4 regions of the Metabacillus sp. KJ11-3 genome follow, and region 1 is predicted to be linked to each of the others. Evidence: riboswitches for the same ligand, from Rfam matches in the RefSeq annotation. Region 1 holds a riboswitch; each other region holds the start of a gene.

Evidence for each region. Region 1 has a riboswitch for cobalamin ahead of AC0L8O_RS10670 (ABC transporter substrate-binding protein). Riboswitches for the same ligand answer to the same signal wherever they lie in the genome.
Region 2: another riboswitch for cobalamin. It lies ahead of AC0L8O_RS09070 (ABC transporter substrate-binding protein); the one in region 1 lies ahead of AC0L8O_RS10670 (ABC transporter substrate-binding protein).
Region 3: another riboswitch for cobalamin. It lies ahead of AC0L8O_RS18975 (ribonucleoside-diphosphate reductase subunit alpha); the one in region 1 lies ahead of AC0L8O_RS10670 (ABC transporter substrate-binding protein).
Region 4: another riboswitch for cobalamin. It lies ahead of metE (5-methyltetrahydropteroyltriglutamate--homocysteine S-methyltransferase); the one in region 1 lies ahead of AC0L8O_RS10670 (ABC transporter substrate-binding protein).

The regions. Positions count from the first base shown of each region.
Region 1 is NZ_CM147865.1:2,094,742-2,100,106, reverse strand. It holds gene AC0L8O_RS10680 (adenosylcobinamide amidohydrolase) at 1-161, opposite strand, end outside; gene AC0L8O_RS10675 (FecCD family ABC transporter permease) at 162-1,229, opposite strand; gene AC0L8O_RS10670 (ABC transporter substrate-binding protein) at 1,192-2,184, opposite strand; cobalamin riboswitch at 2,389-2,579, opposite strand; gene AC0L8O_RS10665 (AraC family transcriptional regulator) at 2,749-3,666, opposite strand; gene AC0L8O_RS10660 (Gfo/Idh/MocA family protein) at 3,818-4,816, opposite strand; gene AC0L8O_RS10655 (sulfatase family protein) at 4,893-5,365, opposite strand, start outside.
Region 2 is NZ_CM147865.1:1,715,824-1,721,188, reverse strand. It holds gene AC0L8O_RS09080 (ABC transporter permease) at 1-798, opposite strand, end outside; gene nikB (nickel ABC transporter permease) at 812-1,741, opposite strand; gene AC0L8O_RS09070 (ABC transporter substrate-binding protein) at 1,751-3,298, opposite strand; cobalamin riboswitch at 3,492-3,692, opposite strand; gene AC0L8O_RS09065 (GerAB/ArcD/ProY family transporter) at 4,146-4,412, opposite strand; gene AC0L8O_RS09060 (exosporium leader peptide) at 4,837-5,365, opposite strand, start outside.
Region 3 is NZ_CM147865.1:3,808,448-3,813,812, reverse strand. It holds gene AC0L8O_RS18980 (ribonucleotide-diphosphate reductase subunit beta) at 1-203, opposite strand, end outside; gene AC0L8O_RS18975 (ribonucleoside-diphosphate reductase subunit alpha) at 496-2,748, opposite strand; cobalamin riboswitch at 2,906-3,081, opposite strand; gene AC0L8O_RS18970 (hypothetical protein) at 3,403-3,582, shown strand; gene AC0L8O_RS18965 (hypothetical protein) at 3,789-4,535, opposite strand; gene AC0L8O_RS18960 (hypothetical protein) at 4,697-4,951, opposite strand; gene gsiB (glucose starvation-inducible protein GsiB) at 5,153-5,365, shown strand, end outside.
Region 4 is NZ_CM147865.1:2,370,601-2,375,965, forward strand. It holds gene metE (5-methyltetrahydropteroyltriglutamate--homocysteine S-methyltransferase) at 67-2,364, opposite strand; cobalamin riboswitch at 2,521-2,708, opposite strand; SAM riboswitch class I at 2,790-2,902, opposite strand; gene melA (alpha-galactosidase) at 3,060-4,571, opposite strand; gene AC0L8O_RS12090 (helix-turn-helix domain-containing protein) at 4,724-5,365, opposite strand, start outside.

The sequences.
Region 1 (5,365 bases):
ATAATCGGTAGTTGACCTGTAATAAGCTTGAAAATGGTCGTTTTTCCACTTCCGTTTGGACCAAGGAGGGTGAAAAACTCACCTTTTTTGATATCTGCATCAATACCGTTTATAATGGGCGGATGTGAATAACCGCCAACTAAGTTCTGAATTCTTATCATTTACGATCTCCTCCGCCCAATACGTTCTCTAATTAATAAAAGTGCAAAAACCGGTGCACCAATTAAAGCTGTGATCACACCAATCGGCATTTCCTTGGGAGCGATAATGGTTCGGCATACTAAGTCTGCCAAAATGAGAAATGCTCCACCTACAAGCATTGACAATGGTAGAACATGGCGATGATTCGGTCCCGTTATTAAGCGAATAAGATGTGGAATAACAAGTCCGACAAAACCTATCGAGCCTGAGACCGCAACAGCTGCACCTGTTAATAGGGAAGCACCAATTAGAATAAAGATTTTTCTTTTTCTCACATCAACACCTATATGGTCTGCTGCTTCCTCACCTAGTGCCAATGCATTTAACTCCCGATGATTTGCAAATAAAATGAAGGTCCCGAGCGCCATAAACGGAATAATTAATGTTACATGTGTCCAGCTTCTCATCCCAACACTACCGTACAGCCAATAAATAATTTGTGTCATTGAATCACGGTCACTTAATGAGATAATTAGTGAGACAATGGCGCCAATAAATGCACTTACGATAATTCCGGCCAGAATAATCGTTTCAATTGCCAGGTTTCGACTGCTTAATTTCACAAGGCCAAAAACGAGGAAAAGAGTAATAAAGCCACTTATGATTGCCACAACAGGAAGTGTAAAGCTTCCTAAGCCGATTATCGAAAATTGAAAAAAGATAACAAACACCGCACCAAGTGATGCTCCTGACGACACCCCGATTGTATAAGGATCTGCCAATGGATTTCGTAACAGTCCTTGAAAGGCGGCTCCTGCTAATGATAAAGATGCCCCAACACAAAACCCCAGCAGTACTCTTGGCAAACGAATATTCCATATGATCATCTCTTCATTTTTTGGAATTTCTCCCAGCCACCCAAAACCGAATGCATTGTCAGAAATGATATGTAAAATAGTGGGAATCGGCACTTGGACACTGCTAATAAATAAACCAAGGAGGGCTGTACTAAGTACAAACCCTCCGCTTAGAATATACAGCCACGTAATTTTACTTTTCAAACACTTCAGGATAAATAAGCTTCGCAAGTGTCTCGACTCCTTCAATTAAACGCGGACCTGGTCTTGTTACTGTATCGTTATCAACATCAAATACCTGTTTATTTTTAATTGCTGGTACTTCTGTCCACCCTTTACGTGCTAATACCTGTTCACTTGGATTGTCTATATAATAGCCATACGTTGTAATAATCACATCAGGGTTTAGTTTAACAATTTCTTCCTCCGTTAATTTCACCCAGCCTTCTTGGTCTTCTGCGGCATTAACTGCTTGGATTGATTCCAGCATTTCATTCATAAATGTGTTTTTACCTGTTGTAAAGATATCCGGTGATGGAGAAACTTCTACCCATACTTTCTTTTTCTCTGTAATTTCAGCTGCAGCTTTTTCTTTTATAGCAGCAAGACGGTCTTCCATATCAGTTACAATTTCGTTAGCTTTTTCTTCAGTCCCTGTTGCTTGTCCAATCATTTGGATATTTTTATATACTTCATCAAATGAAGAGGTATCACCAACAACAACCACTTTAATTCCTGCTTCTTCAAGTTGCTTTAAAATATCAGGGTGTGTTTCATTATGATAATCGGTTACTAACGCAATATCAGGTTGAAGGGATAGTACCATTTCAACATTGATATCCTGAGCACCTACTTTTTCTATCTCTAATGCTTCTGGAGGGTAGTTATCATAATCAGAAACACCTATCACTTTATCACCTAGTCCAAGAGCGAAAAGAATTTCAGTATTACTCGCTTGGATAGAAACGATTGATTCAGGCTCAGATTCGATGGTTACTTCCTTACCTGCATCATCCGTTATCGTGACTGGAAACGCCTGTGCACTCTCAGTATTATTCTCTTCTTGTTGAGTCGAATCATTCTTAGTATTCTGCTCACCTTGTGTGGTATCCTCTTGAGATCCGCACCCCACGATCATGAACATGCTTAACAAAAGAACAACACTTAATAAACCCCACTTTTTCATAAACGTATTCATTTGTTCATTCTCCCTTTCTTTTTTGAACACAAAAAAACGCTATTCTCTATAGAAAGCGTTGAATAAAGGCATCTAAATGGTATTTCTCTTGTTCAAGATATGTATAAACATCCAATCTACTATAAAAATAATAGCAATAAAGCAGCAAGAGACTGACTAAAGAGCACTTTAAACATTCCTTTCCTCGAGGAAGCTTAAAAAACATAATAGGCAGGTCTCCTGACTTACGAATTTGAATGCCGGTTATTCCTTCCCATGCTTTACACACAGTGGTTCTTACATAACCTTACTCTTCGCTTACAGTGGCGGGACCGTGTTGGATTTACACCAAACTTCCCTCTTAGTCTTACATATGGTAAGAAACCTATTTGTTCAGTATTTATTTTTTTGTTTTCTATTAGAGAGTATAATATAGACTTAGTCGTTTGTAAAATGGATTTGTTGATGAATGATACATGGTTAAAAATAGAAGAGGAAATGATTAAATTCCTAAAACATATTATAGATAACTATTTAATATAAATCTATCGGTTCTTTTCATATAAGTGAGCATCAAACTTTAATACTTGTAATGTAGCTACTTGCTTTAAATTTACCGGGAGAACAGCCAACTATTCTTCGAAATAAGCGGCTAAAAAACGCAGGGTCTTCATACCCGACTCTTATCGCAACATTAATCACTTTTTCATCGGTTTCTATCAAATATTGTTTTGCTTTTTCAATTCTGATATTGTGTACCATCTCGATTATGGTCTGTCCTGTTTCTTGTTTAAATAGGCGGTTTAGATGACGTGGACTGATATTAAATAAGTGACAGAGGGTCTGGATGGAGATTTTCTGATCAAAGTTTCTCGTTAAATATCCACATATTCTTTGAATCAAAATGTTTACATCATCTTGCTTTGAGAGAGGTTGCATACATCTTGATTTTCTATCATTATATTGACGGGACAAAATGATTAACAATTCTACTAGCTGTAAACGTATTAAAGTGGAGTAGCATGAATTTTCCCTGTTGTATTCAAACATCATCCCTTCTAATAAATGTAAAAATCTTGATGAGGTATTGACATCTAAATTTAAGAGATGATGGAAACGCTCGTTATTATCTAAGAAAGGATGAATATAAAAATAATCCATTGATTGAGAAACACCTAGTTCTTTTAACCAGGAGTCTTGAATTAAATTAGGAAGAAATAAGCAATTAATAATTTCTAATGATTCGCCTTTATCAATATTAAACGTATGAACTTCACCGGGATTAATGATGAAAACATCATTTGTTTTGATCATGTAGGATTGTTCTTCAAATATATGTCTTGCATTGCCTTTAACTACAAATACAAGTTCAATGAACTCATGTGAATGCGCAGGAGGTATGTTTGTAGAATCATGATGAAATCTCTGAATCCAAAATGGAAATTCTTCTGTTTTCATATATTCACTACTTTGATATGTAGTTGCTGACATATATGTGCCTCCTCTAGATAAAATAACATGGATGTTTATCTAGTAAGTAAACGTTCTCTTTCATATATTAGTAAACGCTTACAATAAGTATTAAACAATCTCTTTTTTTAGTCAATTACCGAAATGAAAATGGTGTTTTTTTACTACATATTCATTTTCCAATTTCAATAACTGCACCATTTTCCAATTGTGAGCGAATAGCTGCTTCTATTACTTCCTGTGCTGCTAATGCCTCATGACCAGAGCCGGTGATTTTTTCCGGCGGAGTAGATTGTTTTATCTCACTAATAAACGTATTTATTCTATTTTTAAAAGTTTCATTAAAACCATTCATTCCCGTTAGAACTGAATTGCGAAACACCTTTAATTCACTGCTTTTATGCGGATAAAACGTTAAGTTTTCATATACATTATCAATAAAAAACCTCCCCTTATTGCCGGCAACTTCACAAGTTTCTATCGGATGGTTGTTATCCATATCATAACTACCCGTTAAATGCCCAACTGCACCAGATTCAAATTCTAAATTAATTGAAGCTGTAGACCATACTTTTCTCCCGGGTGCTTTTGTCATGAATGCTTGAACACGTTTAATATCTCCTCCAAAATAACGAATCACATCAATTGAATGTGTGTGAAGGGCTCTCATGTGGATCCAGGGACTAGATTCGTTAGGATTGCCAATTGTTAATTTCATATTAAGATATAATAATGTTCCGAGGTCTCCATTATCAATCCACTTCTTAGCCTGTTCTGCAACCGGTACAAAACGGTGATTTAAATTACATGCTAAGCGTACGTTTTTTGCTTTTGCATAATTCACCAATTCGCGAGCTTCTTCAATATTATTAGATAAAGGTTTTTCTACCAGTACATCTTTCCCTGCATCAATCGCCATTCTAGCAGGTGCATAATGATGGGAACCGTTTTCTTTACCACCAGTTGCAATACTAATAACATCAATCTCCTCATTTTCTAACATACTTTTCAAATCTGTATATGCTTGTACGTTAAATTCATTGGCTGCTGCATCAGCCAACTCTTTATTTAAATCACAAACAGCAATTAGGTCGGTGTCGTTATTTTCTCTAAAATAACGACAATGTATTTTCCCGATATTGTTAACTCCTATAACGGCTGCTTTTATCATTATTTCTCTATCCTTTCTTGAATCAAATACTTCGAAGAAAAACTCCTTCGAAGTATTTGCATTAATTTAAAATGAATTAAAGCTGTTCTTCTTTTTTCTTCTCTTGTAACTTTTGGGCAGTATGAATGGATCCAATGTATAATGAGTCGTAAGCTTCCTGTGAAGTATTAAAAGGTCCTTGGTCTAAACCATGCCAATTTAGGTTTGTATACATTGGATTTTTTCTGCCACATTCTTGTTCTCGCTTCCTTATATATTCATTAAGCCTTCCTGTTAATAAATTGACAATTTCCGGCTCCTCATCTGCTACATTTTGTAATTCGTTTGGATCTTTCACAAGATTATATAACTCAACTTCAGGTTTAAAATGAAAATCCGGTTCAAGAGCAATAATCAGCTTCCATTCCGGAGTGCGCCAGCCATGTTTACGCATCCACGTACATTCTGTAAGATAAAATTCCGGTTCCTGACTAAACGTTTCCCCCTCTTCTCTTACGATGGACATAAGATTTCTACCGTCAAATGAAATATTCGTATCAATACCTATAA
Region 2 (5,365 bases), 380 kb from region 1:
TATCCCCAGTTTTTCACTTACTAACTGACATGCTAGGACAAATAAAACAATAGATAAACCAGGGAAAAACATAACATGTGGAGAAGTCTGGAAATATCCAATCGCATCATTTAGCATTGCACCCCAATCAGGTGTGGGTGGCTGAGTGCCTAATCCCAAAAAGGAAAGACCGGCAATATTCAAAACAATCTTGCCCATATCTAAGGCACTAAAAACCATGATAGGCATCCCTATTTGAGGAAGTACATAACGTTTTAAAATACGAAAATGAGTATTTCCAGCCATTCTTGCTGATAGGATATAATTTTCTTGAGATATTTTTACAACAAGACTTCGAATAAAGCGAACATAACTTGCCCAACGAACGACTACAATGGCGAACAGCATATTTACTAAACCGGGACCTAATAAGCCTACTATCGCAATCGTTAGCACAATATCTGGAATGGCTAAAGTGCTATCGATGATCCTCATCATAAAAGAATCTGTACGTCCTCTTACATAACCTGTTAATAACGCAATTGGAATACTAATTAACATAGTGAAGAACATGATGATCAAAGCCGATGTTACACTTATTCGAATACCAAAAATAATACGAGATAAGATACAGCGTCCCAGATGATCTGTTCCAAATGGATAAACCCAACTTGATGACTGTAATCTATCGGCCAAATTTACTGCTATTGGATCATGAGGTGCAATCCATGGTGCAAATAATCCTAGCAAAGAAAAACAAAATAGGATTCCGCCCCCTGCAAGCAAACCAATATTTACTTGCTTGAATCTCTTCAACATTATCTGCCTCCTCCTATCGAACTTTTAAACGTGGATCAATGAGTAAATAGATACAATCTACTAGCATATGAATGGATACAAATAAAATAGCTGCAAAAACAACATAACCTTGAATGACAGGATAATCTCGCATATTAATAGATTCTATGACATATCGACCTAAACCTGGCCATGAAAAAATTGTTTCTACAATGATACTTCCGCCTAGCATATATGCAAAGCTTGTACCAACCATCGTTACAATTGGTAATAAAGCATGCTTGAATACTTGAAATACTAAAATCCTATTTTTCGATATTCCTCTTGCTCTAGATGCCTTAACAAATGGTTGCTGCAACATCTCCAGCATTTGCATGCGCAAAACTCGCGCATATACTGTCCCAAGGCTGAAACCTAATGTTGTCGCTGGTAAAATTAAATTTTCCCAATTATTTCTTCCCATTGATGGTAACCATCCAAAGTGAACTGAGAAAAGATACATAAATAAGAATCCTAACCAAAATGTAGGTATCGCTGAACCTAAGAGTGCTAATACACGCCCTATTTTATCCACTACTCCATTTTCATAAACAGCCGTAGAGATTCCTAAAATCAAAGTCACTAATAACATAACGCCAAGCCCTGCAAATGCTAGCTCTAACGTAGCTGGTAACCTCGCAAACAACTCACTTATGACCGGCCTTTCTGAAACATATGACTCGCCCCATTGCCCAGTAAATATTTGCTGTAACCATTCAATATATTGAACGCCAATAGAATTTGTTAAGCCTAGTTCACTCTTTAGTGCATAAATAGCTTCATCAGAAACAGGAACATCATTGGCTTTTAACATAATCGTTGCCGGATCTCCAGGCGAAATTCTAACCAATAAAAATGTTAGCGTCGATACAAAAAAAATAACAAGAAATAATTGAAGAGTATGTTGTAGTACGAATTTTTGCATAATGTATGATTACTCTTTGTCAACATTGGCATTATTATAGTAATACTCGATTGAAAATGCCTCAAAGCCTTTCAATTTATTGTTCACTGCAAATACAGTATTTGGATATACAATATATGAATGAGGTACTTCCTTTCCAATTTCCTCTTGAATTTGGATTGCTAAAGAATTCATTTTTTCTGAATCAGTTGTTTGATGTAATTCATTGATCATTTCATCAACTGTCTGTGAAGCAAAATGGTTTTTGTTTGATGAACTATTCGATTTATAGAAAACCTCTAAGAAAAAATTTGGACTACCTGTATGAGCAGTAAGCATACTATACATGGCTAAATCCCATTCTTCATTATTCAGTGTTTCATCAATATTCTCTACTTGGCGAATAGTTACTTTCATCCCTTGTTCAAGTAATTTGCTTTGAATAACCTCTGCCATAACAGTTAGCTCAGGACGTTGTGGGAATGATAAGAGGGTGGCTTCAAATACTTTCCCGTTTTTTTCCCACAAACCATCTTTGCCTTTTGTCCAACCATCTTGGTGCATTAACTGTTCAACAGAAACATCTTCCTGTGTTTCATTTAATTGTCCAAATGGTAAAACTGGTGAGAATGGACCAACTGCTACAGTTCCTTGACCTTTCATAACAGATTCCACAATTTCTTGGCGTGGAATTAATGAATCGACAGCTTTTCGAATAGCTAATTGCTTAAATATGGGAGATTCCAAATTGTACATCATCAAATGTGTACGTAATGATTTAGCTGTTAAAACCTCAAATTCATCATTTTTTTCTAAAACTTCAATGTTGTCAACTGAAATATCGGTTGCACCATCTACATCTCCAGATTGTAAAGCCATTAATCTCGTATTACCGTCAGCAATAAACTTAATCGTTACTTCAGCTAGTTTTGCTTTTTCACCCCAATAGTCTTCATAACGATGTACAATTAGAGATTCGTCTTGGTTAAATTGTTTTATCATATATACACCAGTAAACGCCGGATAGCTATCCTCTTTATCTAGAGAATCCACATCCACGACAATCGTGCCTGGCGCTGCTAAGTTTGAGATTAGTGCAGCATTAATTTCTGTTGTTTCAATTTTTAACTCTGTTTCTGAAACAACTTCCATAGATTTAATTTTTAATAAATCATTTGTTCCTTGATTATTTTCAATGGCACGTTGTAAAGAATTCTTTACAGCCGTTGCATCCATTACTTTTCCGTTATGAAATGTTACATTTTCTTGCAGACGGAACAACCAAGTACGATCATCTACTTGCTCCCATGATTTTACCAACCATGGTATAGGTACTAATTCTTCATTTAATTTAATTAAGGTTTCTGCAGTTCCTGATCGCATTACCTCCCAGCTATCTTCACTATGTGGATCTAAACTTGATGGACTCCAAGTAAAGGCTAAGGTAGCAGTCTTTTCACCCACTTCTTTGCTGTCATTAGCTACTTGTTCTTCCTCGTTAGCTGAGCAACCTACTAATGCAATAAGGAATAATGCCATAAAAAACCATGTAGCCAAGCTTTTGTACCTTTTCTTCATTTCTTCTCCTCCTAAAAACAATTGTTACAACAGGCTTTTTTACTTCTGTGCACCCGTGTTAAATAATTCAAAATAAAAAGCACTCCTGACTTAAGAGGTCAGAAATGCCTTAGAAAAATACACAGGTAGTGTCTAAAAATCCACAAAATATGATAAGCAAAACTAGCCACCTCCCTATTTTCCCGTAGGTTTATCAGTGATGTTCATATAGGCAGGTCTCCTGACTTATCTTCTACACAACTTGCGCCTTCCCGCTTTTCTCATAAAAAGCAGTGACATTATGCAAGTTGCTCAAAAATTACAGTGGCGGGAACCGTGTCGGATTTTCACCAAACTTCCCTTTTAAGCTATCTATCTTTGAGAAAGGTATAGCACCTATATTAATAATTATGAAGTTTTTTACATAATACCATACAATAATGAAATAATGGCAAAAAATTAAGACTTATGTTAATTGATAATAATATTTAGAGGGTTACAACTTAAATTTAACCTTACACTCTTAAACTCTATCCTTCAATTCATAAAAGGAACAAACGATATTTCCCATTTTTATTAATATATCTGAGACAAATAATATAATAGAAACACCCTTAATTTCTTCTACTAACTTCTGGTTAAATGTCAAATATGAACACACATATCGGGAAATTTACTGGTACTTACGAAAAAGTATTCTGCAAAATCAACCGATTACCTTTTCTTTGGATACATTTTATCTATAATAAGCTTCTTTATTAAAAACAATCTAATCTGTTATGATATAGTTTCATCTTCATGGATTCTTTTCTTTAAGAAATTTCTCTTTTTCTTTTCTAAGATAATGAGAGAAAGTAATAAAAACCCATTACAAGCTAATACACCCCATATCAAATAATAAACTCGATGCGCCAACAAAAGAAAAATACACAAATGAAACAGCAATTATTTTTCCTAGCCATTTCCCCAATATTATTTCACAGTATTCAACAAAATTGTAGCCCGGATAATGTCTAGCTAAAACACTAAATAAAATAACGATAATCATTGATATCCCTATTCCGAATAGTGATGCTATACTTGCTAGTCCTAAAGGGGTAAGGAGAATAGAGCTGCCTATCGTAAAAACAACCACTTATAATCCGAATTGAAGTGGAGAGATTTTTTTGTTATCTATCAAAAGTGATTCCACCTTTTTTCAAGCTATATATACAGCTCCTATTCTTTCCTAAGTTTTACAAATTAGTCTAAAAGAGATACCCCTTAAATGGTTTTAGTTTATCTACTTTTTTTAAACAGTCTTAATCAAGGGACAACCTTTCAAAAAACAATATTCCTTTGTACATCGTTTACTATTTCATTCTCATTAGGCTGAAGTTTAGCAGGTTTTCATTCACCTCATCAACGATATGAATAGCAAAGGATCTGGAAGAAAGTTATTTGTTGAGTAAATAATGGTAGATTTTCATAAAATAAAGAAAGGACTTTACTTTGAGGAATGGGTGACTCAAAGTAAAGTCCTTAAATAATTTTCTACTGTTACAATCAGTTTGTACTTATTACGGTATAGGACCATGATTTGCAGCTATAATAGCTGCCATTCTATCTAAGGCTTCTTGTACTGTCGTTGGGTCAGGATCTAACCAATCTCCTGTATTAGTTGGCGTGTAACCTAAACCAGCAGCATCATCCAAATATTCAATTCTGGTATTTCCTGTTAAAGTTACTCTACTACGTACAGGTATAGAATCTACAGTTGCCCTAATTCTCGTAGCAACAGTGTTTACTCCGTTAACAGTTAAACTACCTTTAATAGCGAAGCTAAGGAGATCGAAAGGATCGATAGGAACGGTTCCGTTTGTCACATTAACGACTACATCACCATCCGTACCTCCCCCGATAAGATGCACTTGAGTATCATACGGTACAATAGAATTTATAGTGATGACTGGTTGTGGTAAAGGTAAAGGTACTCCTCCAACATAGGAAGCGAACATTGTTACATTGGCTCCATTCTGTGTATACCCTCCGAATAATTGAGAGTCACGGATATTTATTTGACTAAGAAAAGTACTATTTCCTGTAAAG
Region 3 (5,365 bases), 1.7 Mb from region 1:
AAATCGGGATATTGCTTAATATCTTGAGCCATATTGATTTCAAAGGGTGTCCAAAAATTTGCCAGCATTTTTTTATAGCGGGGATATGCCCAAGGAAATGAAACATCATCCCAGTTTAATACGTTTGAGCTTTCACCATTTATAATACCTGTTGAGCGGTTTGGTGCAGCCGCATCCATGATTTTTCGTTTCGTTAGTTCCATATGAAGACTCCTTTTTAACAATTAGGGAATAGTGAGAGTGACTTAAGGTCTTATTCGCAAACCTTGTTGTCTTTGTAATAAGTATTGAGATAGTTGATTGGAGCTCCAGGATACTCGCTTTCCGTGGGGTGGGCGGTGAGCCTCCACAGCGCAAAGCGCCTCCGGGGTCTCACCTGTCCCACAGCTCCCACAGGAGTCTCGAACCTTCCGCTCCAATCAACCTTTTCTTATAAAGAACTTATATAAAACATTTTTGAAAAGAGCTTTCCTAAAAAATATTTACCTAAAGAAATTAACTAGCGCAAGAATCACATTCTTCAATCGTACTGGAAGTAGATCGTAAATAATAAGTAGTTTTCAATCTTTCTCTCCATGCTGATAGATGAAGGTCAAGCAGATCCTTGGCTTTAATTGTATTTTGTACGTAAAGATTGAACGAGATTGATTGATCGATATGTCGTTGTCGTGCTGCATTTTGTTTAATGCTCCAATGCTGATCAATAAAATAAGCAGATTTATAATACCAAGTTGTTGTTGAATTAAGATCCGGAACAGTTACCGGAATTTTATAGTCTTTCTTTTCTTCTGAATAAACCTTTTGGAAGATTGGATCAATACTTGCTGTACTTCCTGCAATAATAGAGGTCGAAGCATTAGGTGCAACGGCCATTAAATATCCATTTCTTACTCCGTAATTTGCCACTTTCCTTTTTAGTGCGCCCCAATCAAAGCTACTTTCTTTTGTTTGATACCCACGTTTGTCAAAATAAGCACCTGTTTCCCAATCGGAGCCTTTAAACACAGAGTAGGTACCTTTTTCCTTCGCAAGTTCCATGCTTGCTGAAATCGTTAAGAAAGAGATCTTTTCGTATAATTCATCAGCAAATTGAATCGCTTCTTCATGCTCCCATTTAAGCTGCTTTAGAGCTAATAGGTGGTGCCAACCAAAGGTTCCTAATCCAATTGCTCGGTATTTTTCATTTGTTAATCTTGCTTGAAGAACAGGAATTGTATTTAAATCGATCACATTGTCCAACATTCTTACTTGGATAGGAATCAGTTTTTCCAACACATCATCAGTTACAGCTTTCGCAAGATTTATAGATGAAAGGTTACATACGACAAAATCACCCGGTGTTTTGATTGTGATGATTTTTCCATCTTCCGTATATTGCTCTTCCACAGTTGTTGGACTTTGGTTTTGCGTAATTTCCGTGCAAAGATTACTGCAATAGATCATTCCTTGATGAGAGTTTGCGTTTTTACGGTTTACCTCATCCCGATAGAACATATATGGTGTTCCTGCTTCTAATTGACTGATCATAATTCGTTTCATAATCTCAATAGCAGGGACCTTTTCCTTTGAAAGCTGTTCATTTTGAACACATGCCCAATAACGCTCTCTGAAGCTTCCATTTCCTTTTTGTTCGTCGTAAAAATCTTCAATGCTAAAGCCCATAACAGTACGGACTTCATGTGGATCAAATAAATACCAGTCAGCGCGTGCTTCAACCTGTTCCATGAAAAGGTCTGGGATACAGACGCCTGTAAAGATATCATGTGTCCGCATTCTTTCATCACCGTTATTGAGCTTGGCATCAAGGAAGGAGAAGATATCTTTATGCCATACATCAAGATAGACAGCGATCGCTCCTTTACGTTGTCCCAGCTGATCAACACTGACAGCTGTATTGTTCAATTGCTTCATCCATGGAATAATGCCGGAAGAAACACCTTTGAATCCGCGGATATCACTTCCACGACTACGAATTTTACCAAGATAAGCTCCAACACCGCCACCGGATTTTGATAGATTGGCAATGTCTGTGTTGCTGTCAAAAATTCCTTGAAGACTGTCATCAATCGTATCAATAAAACAGCTTGAAAGCTGTCCAATAGGCTTTCCTGCATTTGAAAGAGTTGGTGTGGCAACTGTCATATAAAGATTACTCATAGCCCAGTATGCTTGCTTAATAAGCGCAAGACGATTTTCTTTATTTTCGCGGGCCATTAACGTCATTGCGATCACTAAAAATCGTTCTTGTGGCAATTCGTACACCTGTTTTGAGAAATCCTTTGTTAAATAGCGGTCAGCTAATGTGCGAAGTCCAATATATGTAAATAGGTAATCATTGTCAGGGTTTAAAAAGGAACCAATTTGATCAATCTCATTCTTCGTATAATTTTCTACTAGACTTGTGCTGTAAAGTCCTTTTGATACAAGTGTTGTAAGTAGTTCGTAAAAATTACCGTATTTTTGTTTTTTATTATATCCGCGGTTTTGAGCAGCTTCTTTATATAGCTTGGCTAAATAAATATGTGAACAAAAATAGGTCCACTCAGGTTCTAGTTCATGGATATTTGATAGCCCTTCTAAAATAAGCAGATTTGTTAATTGTTCAGATGTATAGGAATCTCTTTGCAGAATCGTATTTTCAATTCTGTTCAGATATTCGTCAATATTTAATGTTGGAAAATGTTGATGGATATTTTTAATAAATGCAGTTAGTTTTGTAAAATCAAAGGCTTCTTGTCCATTGATCATTGGGGATAAGGTTGTCTTGCTCATGAATATTCCTCCGTCTTGTCGTTTATTGGCAGGGATAAGGAGATAAAACGACAGAAAGAGAGCAAGTTCTTAGGAAGTTGAATAGCTCAAGAGGTTACTATCGTTTCATCTTCTCAGTCCCCGAAGAAATTGAAACTTTCACAAGGTATAGGTAGGTCTCCTGACTTATGCTCTTCCTACTATGAGTCCTTCCCATACATGAGGTACAGTGGTTTTCTCAATTCGTCACATTTACAGTTGCGGGGACAGTTCTGGATTTTCACCAGATTCCCAATTAAGCTAAATAGCGCCTATTTCTTGTATGTATACAATATATAGTTTTTTGATAGAAATAAAAATCAATATATAGTTGATCTTTAGTATAGTTCCATCATAAAGCAGTTGGGTAAAATAAGCAATATAATTTTTCGCAGTTAACAAAGATTCGTAGATTTGGACAATTATAGTAATAATACAAGAACAAAGATAACAGGAACATGTAGCAAATACAAAATAAAAGCTTCTCTTAAAAATTATTAAGCTGAATCTAGTTCTAAAAAAAGTCAAAATTGTTGTTTCATCATTTATATATATGGGTAAAAGCTCCATAAAGAAAACTACTACTAATTTTTAAGAAAGGGAGAATGGAAAATGAAATCTAGTAAAGTAAGCTTAGATAATCTATTAGGAAAAAACACAAGAGCCAAACGTAAAAATATAGTCGGTCGTGGTGAAAGTCAAGATATGGAAGAGTGTATTATCCATAGAGAGATTCATGGAGATAAAGTCTATGTTCCATTAAATCTTGAGCGAGTATGGAACAGTATTTAGTATAAACTTAACCCCCCAAAGCCCATTAAGGGCTTTTTCAGACTGTTGACAAACGCTCGCTTTCTTCGTTACTCACCTTGCTACGGTGCTCATTACCAACACCGGTAACTCCGCTCCTCACAAGGCTTCGTGCTTTGATACGCAAGCGTTAGCAATCAGTCTGAAAGGCTAGCAAATTTTACTTTGTCTACAAACTGCAAAGCTTATTAAGGGCTTTTTTCGTGCTTTACCGAATGCTCTTCTATTGGAGTATGATTCTGCTTTTTACGTTTCTCTTCCATGATTTTTACATCCTCTTTGAATTTATCATTAATGATTTCCTTTTTCCCAAATAGTAGAATTTGATCGCCTTCATGAATTTTTGTATCATAAATCTTCTTTCTAATCTTTATTTCACCTCTTTTGATAAACAAAACAACAAATTCCAACTGCTCATGCTCTTTTATCACTTGGCTCATTGTTTTAGAAAAGAGAGATGATTCCTTATAAATGTGGAGGTTGAGGAGATCATCTTCTTCCTCGGTTAAAAATACATCCCGTATCGGTAAATCAGCTATTTCAATATTTCTTTTCAGTTTATTAGCAAAAAGCTTAGATAATAAATTCTGAATGTAGGGCAGTTTTACCAAACCAAGGATGAGGATTGCTCCACCTGCGATATAAAGAACTTCTTTTGTTTTAATACTATTAGAGAGGAAATTGCTAATAGACGATATAATCACAGCAAGTGAGACAGCACCAAACGAAATAAGAAAGATAGCCAACTTTCTTCGGATAGGATGGCCTAAAATAAGTTCTGATTCACCTGTTGTAAAGCCTGTACCTGTCATAAGTGATATGACTTGGAATCTTGAAACTTCGAGCTTAAGATCTGTTAACCGAAATAAAATGACATGAATTTCAATGACAGTTGCAATGACGATGAAGTAAATTACTAGAAAAAATAAAGCCATTTTTCCACCTCACCAAGATGATTATCATTTTTTACACACTACTTCTTAAAACAAAGAAATGAGCGGGGTACTTAGTTACCGCCGCTTCATTAAACTATCGCAAACTATTTATTTTTTATTTTGATAGAAAAGAAAGGCTTGGTAATAAGGAATCATGTTTTCTACTGTAATTTTTCATTATAGAAATTTACTGAATACATAGCACCTTCGCTGACCATTTTATTGTCTTCCAGATCATAAGGATGTGGATTTCCTCCCTTTTCAATTGGGAGACTTTTATTTTTTACATAAGAAGAAGGTCTTATCATCCGTTTCCAGTCTCTTAGTAAGTTTTCCAGCTTCACTCTATTCGATTTAGAAGATAACCATATTGAAGCAGATGCTCCTATACCAACAATCATTAATGCTCGTTTCATAACCATACCTCCTTGAGATGTAGAATCTTTCATTCTACTTTTGTATTTTTTTACCCACTATATAACAGATAAAACATAATGATTAGATTAAAAATATTACAAAACGATTAAACAAGAAAAAGTAGGTTTTAGAGGGAAAAGAAGGTGGTACAAGATTAGCGTAAGCAAATAAGAAGAAAAACTTAAAGGAGGATGTACAAAATGAGTAAAGATAATAATAAGAAAATGACATTAGAGGAAGCAGGACGTAAAGGTGGAGAAGCTACTTCAAAAAATCATGATAAGGAGTTCTATCAAGAGATTGGACGTAAGGGCGGAGAAGCGACTTCTGAAAATCATGATAAGGAATTCTATCAAGAAATAGGACAAAAAGGTGGAGAAGCCACTTCTGAAAACCATGATAAGGAATTCTAT
Region 4 (5,365 bases), 280 kb from region 1:
ATAAAGTAGTCAATGGTCATAAAAAACACGGGACCTAATGAGATCCCGCATTGTTTACGTTATTTATTAACTATTGTTTACAAGCAGCTTTTCTCTCGTGTACTTGGCTGCTTCTACCATTACTTTTAACGCTGCAACCGTTTCTTCTTTTCCGCGTGTCTTTAATCCACAATCAGGATTGATCCAGAACAATTTTGGATCCAACACTTGAAGTGCCCGATCAATATTTCTTAAAAGCTCCTCAACTTTTGGAACACGTGGACTATGAATATCATATACACCCAGTCCAATCCCTTTATTATATGTCGTTTCTTCAAAAGCTTGGATTAATTCTCCGTGACTTCTTGAAGTTTCAATAGAAATAACATCTGCATCAAGTTCATCAATGGTTGTAATAATATTTTTAAAATCTGAATAACACATATGTGTATGAATTTGGGTCTCATCTTGAACTGATGTTGTTGCAAGCTTAAATGCATATACTGCTTCATTAAGGTAACGATCCCAATTTTCACGTTTTAAAGGTAAACCTTCTCTAATTGCCGGTTCATCAACTTGAATCATTCGGATTCCGTTTTTCTCAAGGCTATCAACCTCTTTTCTCAGTGCCAGAGCAATTTGATTTGCCACATCGAAACGGGAAATATCATCACGAACAAATGACCAATTTAATATAGTTATCGGGCCAGTCAGCATTCCTTTAACAGGTTTTGCTGTTAGTGATTGAGCGAATACCGTTTCCTTTACCGTCATCGATTCCTTCAAATCAACATCACCATAGATAAGTGGCGGTTTCACACATCGTGATCCATATGATTGAACCCATCCAAACTTTGTAAATTGGAATCCTAGTAGTTTTTCTCCAAAATATTCAACCATATCTGTACGTTCGAATTCTCCATGAACAAAAACGTCCAGACCTAATTCCTCTTGAATATCTATCCATTTTTTAATTTCTGCTTTTATATATTCCTCATATTCCGCATCGGTTAACTCGCCTTTACGCCATTTTAAACGTTGATTTCTTACTTCTTTTGTTTGGGGAAAGCTTCCGATCGTTGTCGTAGGAAGCATTGGTAACTCAAAGGTTTTAGCCTGTAATTCTTGGCGTATCAAAAAATCCGCTCTCCGACCTACATCATATACATGAATGTTTTTTATCGCATCTTGTACATCCGAATTGTTTCTAAATGAAGAATGGTTTAAAGATTGAATAGATGCAGTACACTCTTTCAGTTGTACTTGTACAGATTCAATGCCATTATTCAGCGCTTTAGTTAAGACAATAACTTCATTTATTTTCTCATCAGCAAAGGATAGGGCATTTTTGAGAACCACATCAATTACTTCTTCACTTTTGACCGTTACTGGTACATGTAACAAACTTGATGATGGTTGGACGATTAAACGGTCGTTTGAAACAAACTCTGATATTTCTGTCAAAAGTGAAAGTTGCTCTTCGAGATTACAACGCCAAATGTTACGGCCATTGACTACACCAGCTGCTAACACTTTATCACTAGGAAAACCAAAGCTTTTTAAAGCTTTAAGGTGATGGCCGCTATCGTGGACAAAATCAAGTCCTATACCATGTACTGGTAATGAACAAATTTCTTTAAAATATTCAATATGATCAAAATACGTTTGTAAAATTACGTGAACATTTGGTGCTGCTTCATGTAACTGCTGATAGACTTCACGGAGCAGTTCAACCTCTTCATAAGTAATATTTGTCGCTACTATTGGTTCATCCATTTGAACCAACTGGACACCTTCTGTTTGTAATTGCTGCAGGATTTCAGCATAAAGCGGGACAAATCTCTCTACTAAATCGCGAAACTCAGACTTTTTGTATCCTTTAGATAGCTTTACAAAAGTCACTGGACCTAAAATGACTGGTTTTCCTTCAATATTTAACTTTTGTTTTGCTTCTTTATAAAATGCAAGTGGACGGTTTTCCACAAGTTTAGGTTCAGCATTATTTAACTCTGGAACAATATAGTGATAATTTGTGTTAAACCATTTTGTCATTTCACAAGCAACTGCACCTTTATTACCCCTTGCCATATCAAAATATGTTTCTAAAGAAACTGCGCCAGTCGTGTAATCAAATCGCTCGGGAACAAGACCAAACATTACAGCTGTATCAAGAACATGATCATAAAAGCTGAAATCTCCTATCGGTATTAAATCAATGCCTTGCTCTTTTTGTTTTTTTAGATGTTGTAGGCGGATCTCTTCCATTCGGTTTAAAAATGTGTCTTTATCAAGATTCCCTGCCCAGTATTGTTCAAGCACCTTTTTCCATTCACGTTTTTCACCAATACGAGGATATCCTAAGTTCGAGCTTTGTATTTGACTCATTGTATTCATGCACTCCTATCATTTCTATTTTTGCCCCAAACAAAAAATCTCCCTTTTCAAATTAGAAAAGAGAGATTCATACGCATAGCTAACTAGAGTTGAGACATTCCGGATTTCTCAACACGTATTCCTCACTCCTCCCTATACATCCGTAGGTACAAGCGCATATAACAGGCAGGTCTCCTGACTTAGGTTCATGGCTTCTTATCCCTTCCCATTTCATATGAAATAGTGGTTAATAATAAGTTGCTCCCCATTACAGTGGCGGGACCGTGCCGGATTTTCACCGAACTTCCCTTTTAAGCTGTGATAGATTTCACAGCACCTGTTACATTTGATATGTAATTTTTCAGACGATTTCTTCTTCCAGTATCTAAATGACCTCTCTATTTAAAATAGAGAGGTCTTCATTTCAATGAAATCCCCTCTTATTTGTCAAAGCCATACACTTTGCAGGAATTAGCACCTTTTCAACGAATGAAAGTTGAATGGTTGCCGGGCTTCATCGGGCCAGTCCCTCCGCCACTCTGAATAAGAGTATTTTGATAATTAATGATATTTTGAATTTAATAGCATATTAGCACGAGAAAGGTAAAGCTGTCAAAAAGTTTTTCATTATTTCACCAATTCAAATTAATTTTTCAAGTAAATAATAGAGTCATGAGCACTTTTACTTTTCGTTTAATTTCTTGAAGTCATAATTCCCCAACAGATGATTGCCGTTCTTTTGCCTTATCTGCAGCACTTGCATTTTTCGTTGCTTCTTCTTTATTTTCCGCCATTTCTTCGACTGTTTTAGTTTTTAATCGAGCAGCACCTTTATAATTTTTCGTTGGGATAAGTTGTTCTGTTTCAAGACGATATTTTGCCTCTGAAATTGCTTTTGAATATTGTGGTAACCATTTTTCCTGTGCAACTAATAGTTCATCTGTCATTTGCCATATTTCTTTCGGATTACATACCGCTCCTACTAATGGGTCCATCATCATCGCTTGACGCAGTAGAAAGTCATCTCCCTTAACAGCTGCTTCCACTGCTAATCGTTGAACAGAAATACTCACATTACATACAGCAGCACAGCCAAGCGGAAGGTCACCTACATGTGGCATATTGACCCCATTACGATCCACATATCCGGGAGCTTCAATTATGGCATCATCAGGAAGATTTGTGATCACCCCATTATTCACTACATTAAAATGTCCTCGATATACTCTTCCTGTTTCAAGTCCCTCAATAATATACGAACCATGTTCCTCACTGCGGTTCTCGGGTTTATATGTAAGAGATGGTTCCTTCATCCAATTTGGGAAATCTGTCTCAAACCAATTCCTTCCCTCTGTGCACACACGCAAATAACCACCTGTTTCACCATTTATCCATGAGCCTAAATCTATCCATTCCTTAATCTCATCCGTGCGTTTTCGATACCATGGGACATATTCACTTAAATGCCCATTTGATTCTGTGGAGTAATAGCCAAATCTCCTTAACATATCAATTCTGACTTTTTCTGTTTTACGAAACTCAGGATGTTCCTCAAATGCTTCTAAAAGATTTCCTGTTACATCTTCTCCCTTATGTTTCACACTAATGTACCATGTTTGATGATTGATCCCTGCACAAATAATGTCGATTTCTTCTTTTTTATAGCCTAACACTTCTGCAATTTGCCTATGCCCGCCTTGTACTCCATGACAAAGTCCAATTGTTTTCACACCGCCATATACATTACAAGCCCAAGTAATCATAGCCATTGGATTTGCATAGTTTAAAAGAATACAATTCTTCTCTGCTACTTCTTTAATATCCTTACAAATCTCCAACATTTCTGCAATTCCGCGTTGACCATACATAATCCCACCAGCACACAATGTATCACCAACACACTGATCGATCCCATACTTAAGTGGGATATCAATATCCAGTCCAAAGGCCTCAAGTCCACCGATCCTTACAACCGAAAAAATATATCTTGCGCCTCTTAAAGCTTCCTTGCGATTAGTTGTAGCATGAATCTTTATATCAAATCCATTTTCATCAATATCGCGTTGACACAGTTCTGTTACCATTTGAAGGTTTGAAGGATTAATATCTGTAAAAGATACTTCAATATCTTGAAATTCAGATACAGATAACAAATCACGTAAAAGTCCTCTAGTAAACCCTATACTTCCTGCGCCGATAAAAGAAATTTTAAATGACATATAAAGAAAGCACTCCTTTTCCTTTTGTTATGATTATTTTAACAACAAAGGATTGAATACGTTTCCAATATTGTAACTTTCTCAAAGGTTTTCATGTCAAAAATCCTAACTTTTATAATATAAAAATAGGATGACCAATGGTCATCCCAAATTCAGTGATTCACTTTGTGAATAGACTTTTTTACTAATTTTCTGTATTCATTTGGAGTTTGACCTGTATATTTTTTAAATAACATACTAAAGTATTGACGACTATTTACACCAACATAATGTGTAATTTCAATTACAGGTATCTCTGTTTCTTTTAACAACATTTTTGCTTTTTGGATTCTAAGCCTGGTTAAATAGTCCAAAATCGTACACTTCATTTGTTGTTTAAAAATACGGTGGAGATAACCTGAATGAAGGCTCACCGCTATGGCAACATCTTTGATTTGGATATCACGATCATAATTTTGATGAAGGTAATCAACCGCTTGTTTTACATAAACATTTGATTGCTGACTTAAGTCATATTGATTATTTTCATCCTTGTCAATGATCATTCTCGATAGCTGAATCAAAAGCTGACTAAATAATAAATAGACCATCGGGTCCTGTATAGATCTTTCGTTATCAAGTTCCAAAACCAAAGTCTTTAAAGAACGATAAATCTCATCCGGGTCCTTAAAAATAACATATGGTCTTTTTAAAGCTAAAAAACGTTTTAAACTAATGGAATGGTCGGTTAATTCCTTTATCGATGGAAAACTTCCCTCTTTTGATACAAAAGTGAATTCAATGTTTAACATTCG